3 regions of the Pseudalkalibacillus nanhaiensis genome follow, and region 1 is predicted to be linked to each of the others. Evidence: a T-box and tRNA genes for the amino acid it is inferred to sense, from the RefSeq annotation. Region 1 holds a T-box; the other regions hold tRNA genes.

The links. A T-box is a leader RNA that pairs with one kind of tRNA and senses whether it is charged. The one in region 1 lies ahead of ileS (isoleucine--tRNA ligase), so its partner is inferred to be a tRNA-Ile.
Region 2: it has a tRNA-Ile gene. The T-box ahead of ileS (isoleucine--tRNA ligase) is inferred to sense a tRNA for this amino acid. The anticodon was not compared.
Region 3: it has a tRNA-Ile gene. The T-box ahead of ileS (isoleucine--tRNA ligase) is inferred to sense a tRNA for this amino acid. The anticodon was not compared.

Annotation. Positions count from the first base shown of each region.
Region 1 covers NZ_CP143541.1:1,518,704-1,522,402, forward strand. Annotated here, with positions in the region: gene V1497_RS07875 (RNA-binding protein) at 1-356, shown strand, start outside; gene V1497_RS07880 (DivIVA domain-containing protein) at 426-947, shown strand; T-box leader at 990-1,219, shown strand; gene ileS (isoleucine--tRNA ligase) at 1,291-3,699, shown strand, end outside.
Region 2 covers NZ_CP143541.1:100,911-104,609, reverse strand. Annotated here, with positions in the region: rRNA gene V1497_RS00530 (23S ribosomal RNA) at 1-1,515, opposite strand, end outside; tRNA gene V1497_RS00525 (tRNA-Ala) at 1,683-1,758, opposite strand; tRNA gene V1497_RS00520 (tRNA-Ile) at 1,782-1,858, opposite strand; rRNA gene V1497_RS00515 (16S ribosomal RNA) at 1,939-3,490, opposite strand.
Region 3 covers NZ_CP143541.1:320,948-324,646, reverse strand. Annotated here, with positions in the region: rRNA gene V1497_RS01805 (23S ribosomal RNA) at 1-1,197, opposite strand, end outside; tRNA gene V1497_RS01800 (tRNA-Ala) at 1,365-1,440, opposite strand; tRNA gene V1497_RS01795 (tRNA-Ile) at 1,462-1,538, opposite strand; rRNA gene V1497_RS01790 (16S ribosomal RNA) at 1,694-3,245, opposite strand.

The DNA.
Region 1 (3,699 bases):
TCCGCTTGAATTTGACCTCCATCGGAAAGACAAACGTGAAAGTGGAAGAAATTACGACTGCACAGCTTCAACCGCCGCAAGAGGATTGGACCTTTGCTCAATGCACGGTATCTTCTTTACGTCTAGACACAGTCCTTGCGGAAGCCTTTCGTCTTTCAAGGTCTAAAGTATCGCCTTATATCACAAACAAAAAAGTAAAGCTGAATTGGAAAATTGTCGAACAACCTTCCAGTTTATTAGAGGCTGGGGACCAGATTTCAATAAGGGGACTTGGACGTGCAAAGCTTATCGCTGTTGAAGGACAGAGCAAAAAGGGAAAATGGAAAATATCGTTGGGTACAAAAAAATCCAGCTGAACAGCAGGAATCAATCTGTAAACTGTCGAAAAAGAAAGATAGTAAAGACATCGATACGGGGGTGGCGTCATGCCTTTAACACCATTGGATATTCATAACAAGGAATTTAATCGTGGATTTCGTGGATATGATGAAGATGAAGTGAATGAATTTCTGGATCAAGTAATCAAGGATTACGAGTCTGTGATCCGGGAGAAGAAGGATCTTCAAGAAAAACTCACGAAAATGGAAGAAAAGCTATCGTATTTTACAAACATTGAAGAAACATTGAACAAGTCCATCGTAGTTGCCCAAGAAACTGGGGAAGAAGTAAAACGCAATGCAAACAAAGAAGCGCGTCTGATCATTAAGGAAGCTGAAAAAAATGCAGACCGTATTATTAATGAAGCACTTGCGAAGTCTAGAAAAGTCATGCTGGATATCGAGGAATTGAAGAAACAATCTTCAGTTTACAGGACAAGATTCCGTATGTTGATTGAAGCGCAGCTGGAAATGCTCAAGAATGAAGATTGGGATCAACTCATGCCTCCTGAAGAAGAGGAAGAAGAGTATCAGCTTGATGAAACGAAAGAGAACGCCAACGTCACTTGACGAAGGGCTTTGAAATCCGATATACTACTTAAACAGTAAGATACGAAGACTAAGATGGGGACAGTACGTTTCAGGAGCCTTCCTAGCGAGTCAGGGCATGGTGTGAGCCTGGCAAGGATTCTGATATCGGAAAATCACCCCGGAGTTCCTGGCTGAAAGAAGCAGTAAGCCAAGGCGGTTCATTCACGTTACGAATGCTAAGTGGGTCATGATTGGTATTGGAATCATGTGCCTATTAGGGTGGTACCGCGAGCAACCTTCTCGTCCCTATATGGGATGAGAAGGTTTTTTTGATGGAATGAAACTAAAATGAAGAATGAAGATGGAAAGGCAGGAAAGACATATGAATTATAAGGATACTTTGTTGATGCCGAAGACAGACTTCCCAATGCGTGGCGGTCTTCCAAATAAGGAGCCTAAGATTCAGGAGAAATGGGAAAATGAAAAGGTTTATGAGAAGGTGCAGGAGAAGAATAAAGACCTTCCAAAGTTCATTTTGCATGATGGCCCTCCTTATGCAAATGGAGACATCCATTTAGGTCATGCTGAAAATAAAATTTTGAAGGATATCATCGTACGGTATAAATCGATGAATGGGTTCAATGCTCCGTATGTCCCAGGTTGGGATACGCACGGTCTGCCGATTGAAACGGCCCTGGCTAAAAAGAAAAAAGTCAATCGTAAAGAACATAGCATCGCAGAATTCCGAAAGATGTGTGCGGACTATGCAATGGAACAAGTGAAACTTCAGAAAGAACAGTTCAAGCGTCTAGGTGTCAGAGGGGACTGGGAAAATCCATATATCACCCTGAATAAGGAGTATGAGGCAGAACAGATCAAAGTGTTTGGAGAAATGGCGAATAGAGGACTTATCTATAAAGGTAAAAAACCTGTCTATTGGTCACCTTCTTCTGAATCGGCGTTCGCTGAAGCGGAGATCGAGTACAAAGATAAACGGTCTCCTTCCATTTATGTGGCTTTCCCTGTCAAGGATGGCAAAGGTGTGCTTGATCAGGATGTATCGGTTGTTATCTGGACAACGACACCATGGACCTTGCCGGCAAACTTGGGGATTTCTGTCCACCCGGATTACACGTATATTGTCGTGGAAGCGGATGGTCGTAAGTACGTCATCGTAGAGGACCTTCTGGAACACCTAACGACCGCATTAGAATGGGAAAATACCCAAGTGTTGAAAAAAATGAAGGGATCTGAACTTGAACATGTGGTTACAACGAATCCATTGTTCGATCGTGATTCCCTCGTCGTATTAAGTGATCACGTAACAACTGATTCAGGTACAGGATGTGTTCATACCGCACCGGGTCATGGTGAAGATGACTTTAAAGTCGGTAAACGCTATAACCTTGGTATCCTTTGCCCTGTAGACGATAAGGGCTATATGACAGAAGAAGCACCTGGATATGAAGGCATGTTTTATGACGAAGCAAACAAACCGATTACGGAGAAGCTGAAGGAGATTGGTGCTCTTCTCAAGCTGGAATTCATCACGCACTCCTATCCGCATGATTGGAGAACGAAGAAGCCGATCATCTTCCGTGTTACAGACCAATGGTTTGCTTCCATCGATAAAATCAAGGATCAGATTTTATCTGAAATCAAAAATGTAAAATGGTACCCACATTGGGGTGAAACACGTCTTCACAACATGGTCAAGGACCGTGACGATTGGTGTATTTCCCGTCAAAGAGCATGGGGCGTGCCGATTCCGGTCTTCTATGGTGAAGATGGCGAACCGATCATCACGCCTGAAACGATTGAACATATTTCAAACTTGTTCAGAAAGCATGGATCGAACGTCTGGTTCGAGTGGGATACGAAAGACCTTCTACCAGAAGGCTTCACATCTGAACATAGTCCGAATGGTACGTTCACGAAAGAAACAGATATCATGGATGTGTGGTTTGATTCAGGATCCTCCCACCAAAGTGTATTACATGAGCGTCCTGAGCTGGAGCGACCTGCAGACGTCTATCTTGAGGGGACGGACCAATATCGTGGATGGTTCAACTCTTCTCTTTCTACCAGCGTAGCTGTAACGGGTAAATCCCCGTATAAAACGATCATCACACATGGATTCGTGCTTGATGGTGAAGGGAAGAAGATGAGTAAATCCCTCGGCAATGTCATGGATCCGATCAAGGTGATGAAACAACTTGGAGCGGACATCATCCGCCTTTGGGTCGCATCTGTCGATTACCAATCAGACGTACGTGTATCCGACGATATTTTGAAGCAGGTTTCGGAAGTGTACCGAAAAATCCGCAACACCCTCCGATTCATGCTTGGAAACTTGAATGGCTTTGATCCTGCTCAGCATCGCGTGAAGTTTGAAGACATGAATGAATTGGATCAATACATGGCAGTGAAGGTGAACGATCTTGTCGATCGCGTGAAGAAGTCATATGATGATTATCAGTTCTTGAGCGTATACAATGCGATTCATAATTTCTGTACGATCGAATTGAGCTCGTTCTATCTCGACCTTGCTAAGGATACGTTATATATCGAAGCGGAGGATGATCATAAGAGACGGTCCATGCAGACGGTCCTTTATGACAGTGTTGTGGCACTTACGCAAATGGTCGCACCGATTCTCGCCCACACAGCTGATGAAGTCTGGGAGTATATCCCTGGTGAAAAAGAAGAGAGCGTCCAATTGACGAACATGCCTGAAGTGAAAGAATATGACAATGCAGATGCCCTGTTAGAAAAGTGGGACAAAATGCTT
Region 2 (3,699 bases), 1.4 Mb from region 1:
CGCGCATATCCATCAGCGCGCTCTCCCTACCTTCCTGCGTCCCCCCGTTGCTCAAACGGAAAGGAGGTGGTACAGGAATATCAACCTGTTATCCATCGCCTACGCCTTTCGGCCTCGGCTTAGGTCCCGACTAACCCTGAGCGGACGAGCCTTCCTCAGGAAACCTTGGGCTTTCGATGGAGAAGATTCTCACTTCTCTTTTCGCTACTCATACCGGCATTCTCACTTCAAAGCGCTCCACGAGTCCTTCCGGTCTCGCTTCTCAGCCCTTCGAACGCTCCCCTACCACTGTACCAACGGTACAATCCATAGCTTCGGTGATACGTTTAGCCCCGGTACATTTTCGGCGCAGAGTCACTCGACCAGTGAGCTATTACGCACTCTTTAAATGGTGGCTGCTTCTAAGCCAACATCCTGGTTGTCTAAGCAACTCCACATCCTTTTCCACTTAACGTATACTTGGGGACCTTAGCTGATGGTCTGGGCTGTTTCCCTCTCGACTACGGATCTTATCACTCGCAGTCTGACTCCCGTGGACAAGTTCCTGGCATTCGGAGTTTGACTGAATTCGGTAATCCTGTGGGGACCCCTAGTCCAATCAGTGCTCTACCTCCAGAACTCTCACCACGAGGCTAGCCCTAAAGCTATTTCGGGGAGAACCAGCTATCTCCGAGTTCGATTGGCATTTCACCCCTACCCACACCTCATCCCCGCACTTTTCAACGTGCGTGGGTTCGGGCCTCCATTCAGTGTTACCTGAACTTCACCCTGGACATGGGTAGATCACTCGGTTTCGGGTCTACGACAACGTACTCCTTCGCCCTATTCAGACTCGCTTTCGCTGCGGCTCCGTCTTTTCAACTTAACCTTGCACGTTATCGTAACTCGCCGGTTCATTCTACAAAAGGCACGCCGTCACCCGTTAATGGGCTCCGACTACTTGTAGGCACACGGTTTCAGGATCTCTTTCACTCCCCTTCCGGGGTGCTTTTCACCTTTCCCTCACGGTACTGGTTCACTATCGGTCACTAGGGAGTATTTAGCCTTGGGAGATGGTCCTCCCAGATTCCGACGGGGTTTCACGTGTCCCGCCGTACTCAGGATCCACTCTGGAGGGAACGACGTTTTGGCTACAGGGCTGTTACCTCTTCTAGCGGGCCTTTCCAGACCGCTTCGCCTACGCCGTTCCTTTCTTACTCCGTATAGAGTGTCCTACAACCCCAAGAGGCAAGCCTCTTGGTTTGGGCTGTTTCCGTTTCGCTCGCCGCTACTCAGGAAATCGCGATTGCTTTCTCTTCCTCTGGGTACTAAGATGTTTCAGTTCCCCAGGTCTGCCTTCTCATACCCTATGTATTCAGGTATGGATACTATCCCATTACGGATAGTGGGTTCCCCCATTCGGAAATCCCCGGATCGAAGCTTACTTACAGCTCCCCGAGGCATATCGGTGTTCGTCCCGTCCTTCTTCGGCTCCTAGTGCCAAGGCATCCACCGTGCGCCCTTCATAACTTAACCACGTTATGAATGAACTTACACTTTACTTCTTGTCATTTAAAATGACGTTTCGATGTCTTGTTTTCAAGAATTTGTTATCTAGTTTTCAAGGAACAGTGCGTTGCCTTTTTGAAGCAACGAACATTCATTATACAGACATACCGACATGCTGTCAATAGTCTTTTAAATGGTGGAGCCTAGCGGGATCGAACCGCTGACCTCCTGCGTGCAAGGCAGGCGCTCTCCCAGCTGAGCTAAGGCCCCGTAATAGATGTGATATTTTAAAATGGTGGGCCTAAGTGGACTCGAACCACCGACCTCACGCTTATCAGGCGTGCGCTCTAACCAGCTGAGCTATAGGCCCGAACAATCTTGTTTTTTTATACAAGCTCATTCAAAACTAAACAAAAGCCAAAGCGTGTATGTCCTTAAAGGACTCCTTAGAAAGGAGGTGATCCAGCCGCACCTTCCGATACGGCTACCTTGTTACGACTTCACCCCAATCATCTGTCCCACCTTCGGCGGCTGGTTCCAAAAGGTTACCTCACCGACTTCGGGTGTTACAAACTCTCGTGGTGTGACGGGCGGTGTGTACAAGGCCCGGGAACGTATTCACCGCGGCATGCTGATCCGCGATTACTAGCAATTCCGGCTTCATGCAGGCGAGTTGCAGCCTGCAATCCGAACTGAGAATGGCTTTATGGGATTCGCTCAACCTCGCGGTTTTGCTGCCCTTTGTACCATCCATTGTAGCACGTGTGTAGCCCAGGTCATAAGGGGCATGATGATTTGACGTCATCCCCACCTTCCTCCGGTTTGTCACCGGCAGTCACCTTAGAGTGCCCAACTGAATGCTGGCAACTAAGATCAAGGGTTGCGCTCGTTGCGGGACTTAACCCAACATCTCACGACACGAGCTGACGACAACCATGCACCACCTGTCACTTCGTCCCCCGAAGGGGAACCTTCCATCTCTGGAAGTAGCGAAGGATGTCAAGACCTGGTAAGGTTCTTCGCGTTGCTTCGAATTAAACCACATGCTCCACTGCTTGTGCGGGCCCCCGTCAATTCCTTTGAGTTTCAGCCTTGCGGCCGTACTCCCCAGGCGGAGTGCTTAATGTGTTAACGTCAGCACTGAGGGTGGAACCCCCCAACACCTAGCACTCATCGTTTACGGCGTGGACTACCAGGGTATCTAATCCTGTTTGCTCCCCACGCTTTCGCGCCTCAGCGTCAGTTACTGGCCAGAGAGCCGCCTTCGCCACTGGTGTTCCTCCATATATCTACGCATTTCACCGCTACACATGGAATTCCACTCTCCTCTCCAGTACTCAAGTCCCCCAGTTTCCAATGGCCCTCCACGGTTGAGCCGTGGGCTTTCACATCAGACTTAAGAGACCGCCTGCGCGCGCTTTACGCCCAATAATTCCGGACAACGCTTGCCACCTACGTATTACCGCGGCTGCTGGCACGTAGTTAGCCGTGGCTTTCTGGTTAGGTACCGTCAAGGTACCGCCCTATTCGAACGGTACTTGTTCTTCCCTAACAACAGAGCTTTACGACCCGAAGGCCTTCATCGCTCACGCGGCGTTGCTCGGTCAGGCTTTCGCCCATTGCCGAAGATTCCCTACTGCTGCCTCCCGTAGGAGTCTGGGCCGTGTCTCAGTCCCAGTGTGGCCGATCACCCTCTCAGGTCGGCTACGCATCGTCGCCTTGGTAAGCTCTTACCCCACCAACTAGCTAATGCGCCGCGGGCCCATCTGTAAGTGATAGCAAGAAGCCATCTTTTAACCTTCCTCCATGCGGAGGTAGGTGTTACCCGGTATTAGCCCCGGTTTCCCGGAGTTATCCCAGTCTTACAGGTAGGTTGCCCACGTGTTACTCACCCGTCCGCCGCTGATCTCAGGGGAGCAAGCTCCCCATTGATCCGCTCGACTTGCATGTATTAGGCACGCCGCCAGCGTTCGTCCTGAGCCAGGATCAAACTCTCCAATAAAGTAAAGTTTGTCTTGCTCATAAATGTAAATCGAAATTGATTCAGGGTTTATTAAAAACCCGTTTCACGCTTGGCTTTTGTTCAGTTTTCAAAGAGCTTTCGAATCGCGAAGTGCGACTCACTTAATTTGTTTTGTCGTTTATTGGCGACTTAATTAATGTAACATACGAGTTTGTCGAAGTCAACAACAAATTTTATCGTGTGTTGTC
Region 3 (3,699 bases), 1.2 Mb from region 1:
TGATACGTTTAGCCCCGGTACATTTTCGGCGCAGAGTCACTCGACCAGTGAGCTATTACGCACTCTTTAAATGGTGGCTGCTTCTAAGCCAACATCCTGGTTGTCTAAGCAACTCCACATCCTTTTCCACTTAACGTATACTTGGGGACCTTAGCTGATGGTCTGGGCTGTTTCCCTCTCGACTACGGATCTTATCACTCGCAGTCTGACTCCCGTGGACAAGTTCCTGGCATTCGGAGTTTGACTGAATTCGGTAATCCTGTGGGGACCCCTAGTCCAATCAGTGCTCTACCTCCAGAACTCTCACCACGAGGCTAGCCCTAAAGCTATTTCGGGGAGAACCAGCTATCTCCGAGTTCGATTGGCATTTCACCCCTACCCACACCTCATCCCCGCACTTTTCAACGTGCGTGGGTTCGGGCCTCCATTCAGTGTTACCTGAACTTCACCCTGGACATGGGTAGATCACTCGGTTTCGGGTCTACGACAACGTACTCCTTCGCCCTATTCAGACTCGCTTTCGCTGCGGCTCCGTCTTTTCAACTTAACCTTGCACGTTATCGTAACTCGCCGGTTCATTCTACAAAAGGCACGCCGTCACCCGTTAATGGGCTCCGACTACTTGTAGGCACACGGTTTCAGGATCTCTTTCACTCCCCTTCCGGGGTGCTTTTCACCTTTCCCTCACGGTACTGGTTCACTATCGGTCACTAGGGAGTATTTAGCCTTGGGAGATGGTCCTCCCAGATTCCGACGGGGTTTCACGTGTCCCGCCGTACTCAGGATCCACTCTGGAGGGAACGACGTTTTGGCTACAGGGCTGTTACCTCTTCTAGCGGGCCTTTCCAGACCGCTTCGCCTACGCCGTTCCTTTCTTACTCCGTATAGAGTGTCCTACAACCCCAAGAGGCAAGCCTCTTGGTTTGGGCTGTTTCCGTTTCGCTCGCCGCTACTCAGGAAATCGCGATTGCTTTCTCTTCCTCTGGGTACTAAGATGTTTCAGTTCCCCAGGTCTGCCTTCTCATACCCTATGTATTCAGGTATGGATACTATCCCATTACGGATAGTGGGTTCCCCCATTCGGAAATCCCCGGATCGAAGCTTACTTACAGCTCCCCGAGGCATATCGGTGTTCGTCCCGTCCTTCTTCGGCTCCTAGTGCCAAGGCATCCACCGTGCGCCCTTCATAACTTAACCACGTTATGAATGAACTTACACTTTACTTCTTGTCATTTAAAATGACGTTTCGATGTCTTGTCTTCAAGAATTTTCGTTATCTAGTTTTCAAGGAACAGTCTATCACTCTAGTAAAGGGTGATATTTTTGGATTATAAAACCCTACCAACATTATGTCAATAGGATAATGGTGGAGCCTAGCGGGATCGAACCGCTGACCTCCTGCGTGCAAGGCAGGCGCTCTCCCAGCTGAGCTAAGGCCCCGGATGGAATTATGATGTTGAATGGTGGGCCTAAGTGGACTCGAACCACCGACCTCACGCTTATCAGGCGTGCGCTCTAACCAGCTGAGCTATAGGCCCAAACAACCATATTGTTGTATAAAAATAAGCTGTTTGCATTCACACAATTGCAATATGCAACATGTATGCGCAAAAGCCAATAAAATTGAAAGAGGTTCAGCTCATTCAAAACTAAACAAAAGCCAAAGCGTGTATGTCCTTAAAGGACTCCTTAGAAAGGAGGTGATCCAGCCGCACCTTCCGATACGGCTACCTTGTTACGACTTCACCCCAATCATCTGTCCCACCTTCGGCGGCTGGTTCCAAAAGGTTACCTCACCGACTTCGGGTGTTACAAACTCTCGTGGTGTGACGGGCGGTGTGTACAAGGCCCGGGAACGTATTCACCGCGGCATGCTGATCCGCGATTACTAGCAATTCCGGCTTCATGCAGGCGAGTTGCAGCCTGCAATCCGAACTGAGAATGGCTTTATGGGATTCGCTCAACCTCGCGGTTTTGCTGCCCTTTGTACCATCCATTGTAGCACGTGTGTAGCCCAGGTCATAAGGGGCATGATGATTTGACGTCATCCCCACCTTCCTCCGGTTTGTCACCGGCAGTCACCTTAGAGTGCCCAACTGAATGCTGGCAACTAAGATCAAGGGTTGCGCTCGTTGCGGGACTTAACCCAACATCTCACGACACGAGCTGACGACAACCATGCACCACCTGTCACTTCGTCCCCCGAAGGGGAACCTTCCATCTCTGGAAGTAGCGAAGGATGTCAAGACCTGGTAAGGTTCTTCGCGTTGCTTCGAATTAAACCACATGCTCCACTGCTTGTGCGGGCCCCCGTCAATTCCTTTGAGTTTCAGCCTTGCGGCCGTACTCCCCAGGCGGAGTGCTTAATGTGTTAACGTCAGCACTGAGGGTGGAACCCCCCAACACCTAGCACTCATCGTTTACGGCGTGGACTACCAGGGTATCTAATCCTGTTTGCTCCCCACGCTTTCGCGCCTCAGCGTCAGTTACTGGCCAGAGAGCCGCCTTCGCCACTGGTGTTCCTCCATATATCTACGCATTTCACCGCTACACATGGAATTCCACTCTCCTCTCCAGTACTCAAGTCCCCCAGTTTCCAATGGCCCTCCACGGTTGAGCCGTGGGCTTTCACATCAGACTTAAGAGACCGCCTGCGCGCGCTTTACGCCCAATAATTCCGGACAACGCTTGCCACCTACGTATTACCGCGGCTGCTGGCACGTAGTTAGCCGTGGCTTTCTGGTTAGGTACCGTCAAGGTACCGCCCTGTTCGAACGGTACTTGTTCTTCCCTAACAACAGAGCTTTACGACCCGAAGGCCTTCATCGCTCACGCGGCGTTGCTCGGTCAGGCTTTCGCCCATTGCCGAAGATTCCCTACTGCTGCCTCCCGTAGGAGTCTGGGCCGTGTCTCAGTCCCAGTGTGGCCGATCACCCTCTCAGGTCGGCTACGCATCGTCGCCTTGGTAAGCTCTTACCCCACCAACTAGCTAATGCGCCGCGGGCCCATCTGTAAGTGATAGCGAGAAGCCATCTTTTAACCTTCCTCCATGCGGAGGTAGGTGTTACCCGGTATTAGCCCCGGTTTCCCGGAGTTATCCCAGTCTTACAGGTAGGTTGCCCACGTGTTACTCACCCGTCCGCCGCTGATCTCAGGGGAGCAAGCTCCCCATTGATCCGCTCGACTTGCATGTATTAGGCACGCCGCCAGCGTTCGTCCTGAGCCAGGATCAAACTCTCCAATAAAGTAAAGTTTGTCTTGCTCATAAATGTAAATCGAAATTTGACGCACATGGATGTGCTAACTTCGACGTCGTCACAGGACGTGACGTTCTTAGTCGAAGAACATAACCATGTAGGTCCGTTTCACGCTTGGCTTTTGTTCAGTTTTCAAAGAGCTGTATAACCCGACTTGCGGGCTTGTTTTTCGCCTCTCTCCGAAGCGACTTTTCTAATATACCATCCATACAATAGTCGGTCAAGGATAATTCCAAAAAAGTTTTAAAAGGAATTTAAACTGCCTTAGTGAATCTATTCTATATAGTAAGAAAGTGCTGTAAAGGACGGTGATCAATCGTGTACAGAATCCTCTATTTCATTATTTTTCTACTTTCCTTTTATGGGTTTTTACAATTAATAAAGTTGGTTTTCCACGTCTTTATTCCTTATAGTGCATTTGCTGATATTGTACATATCTGCT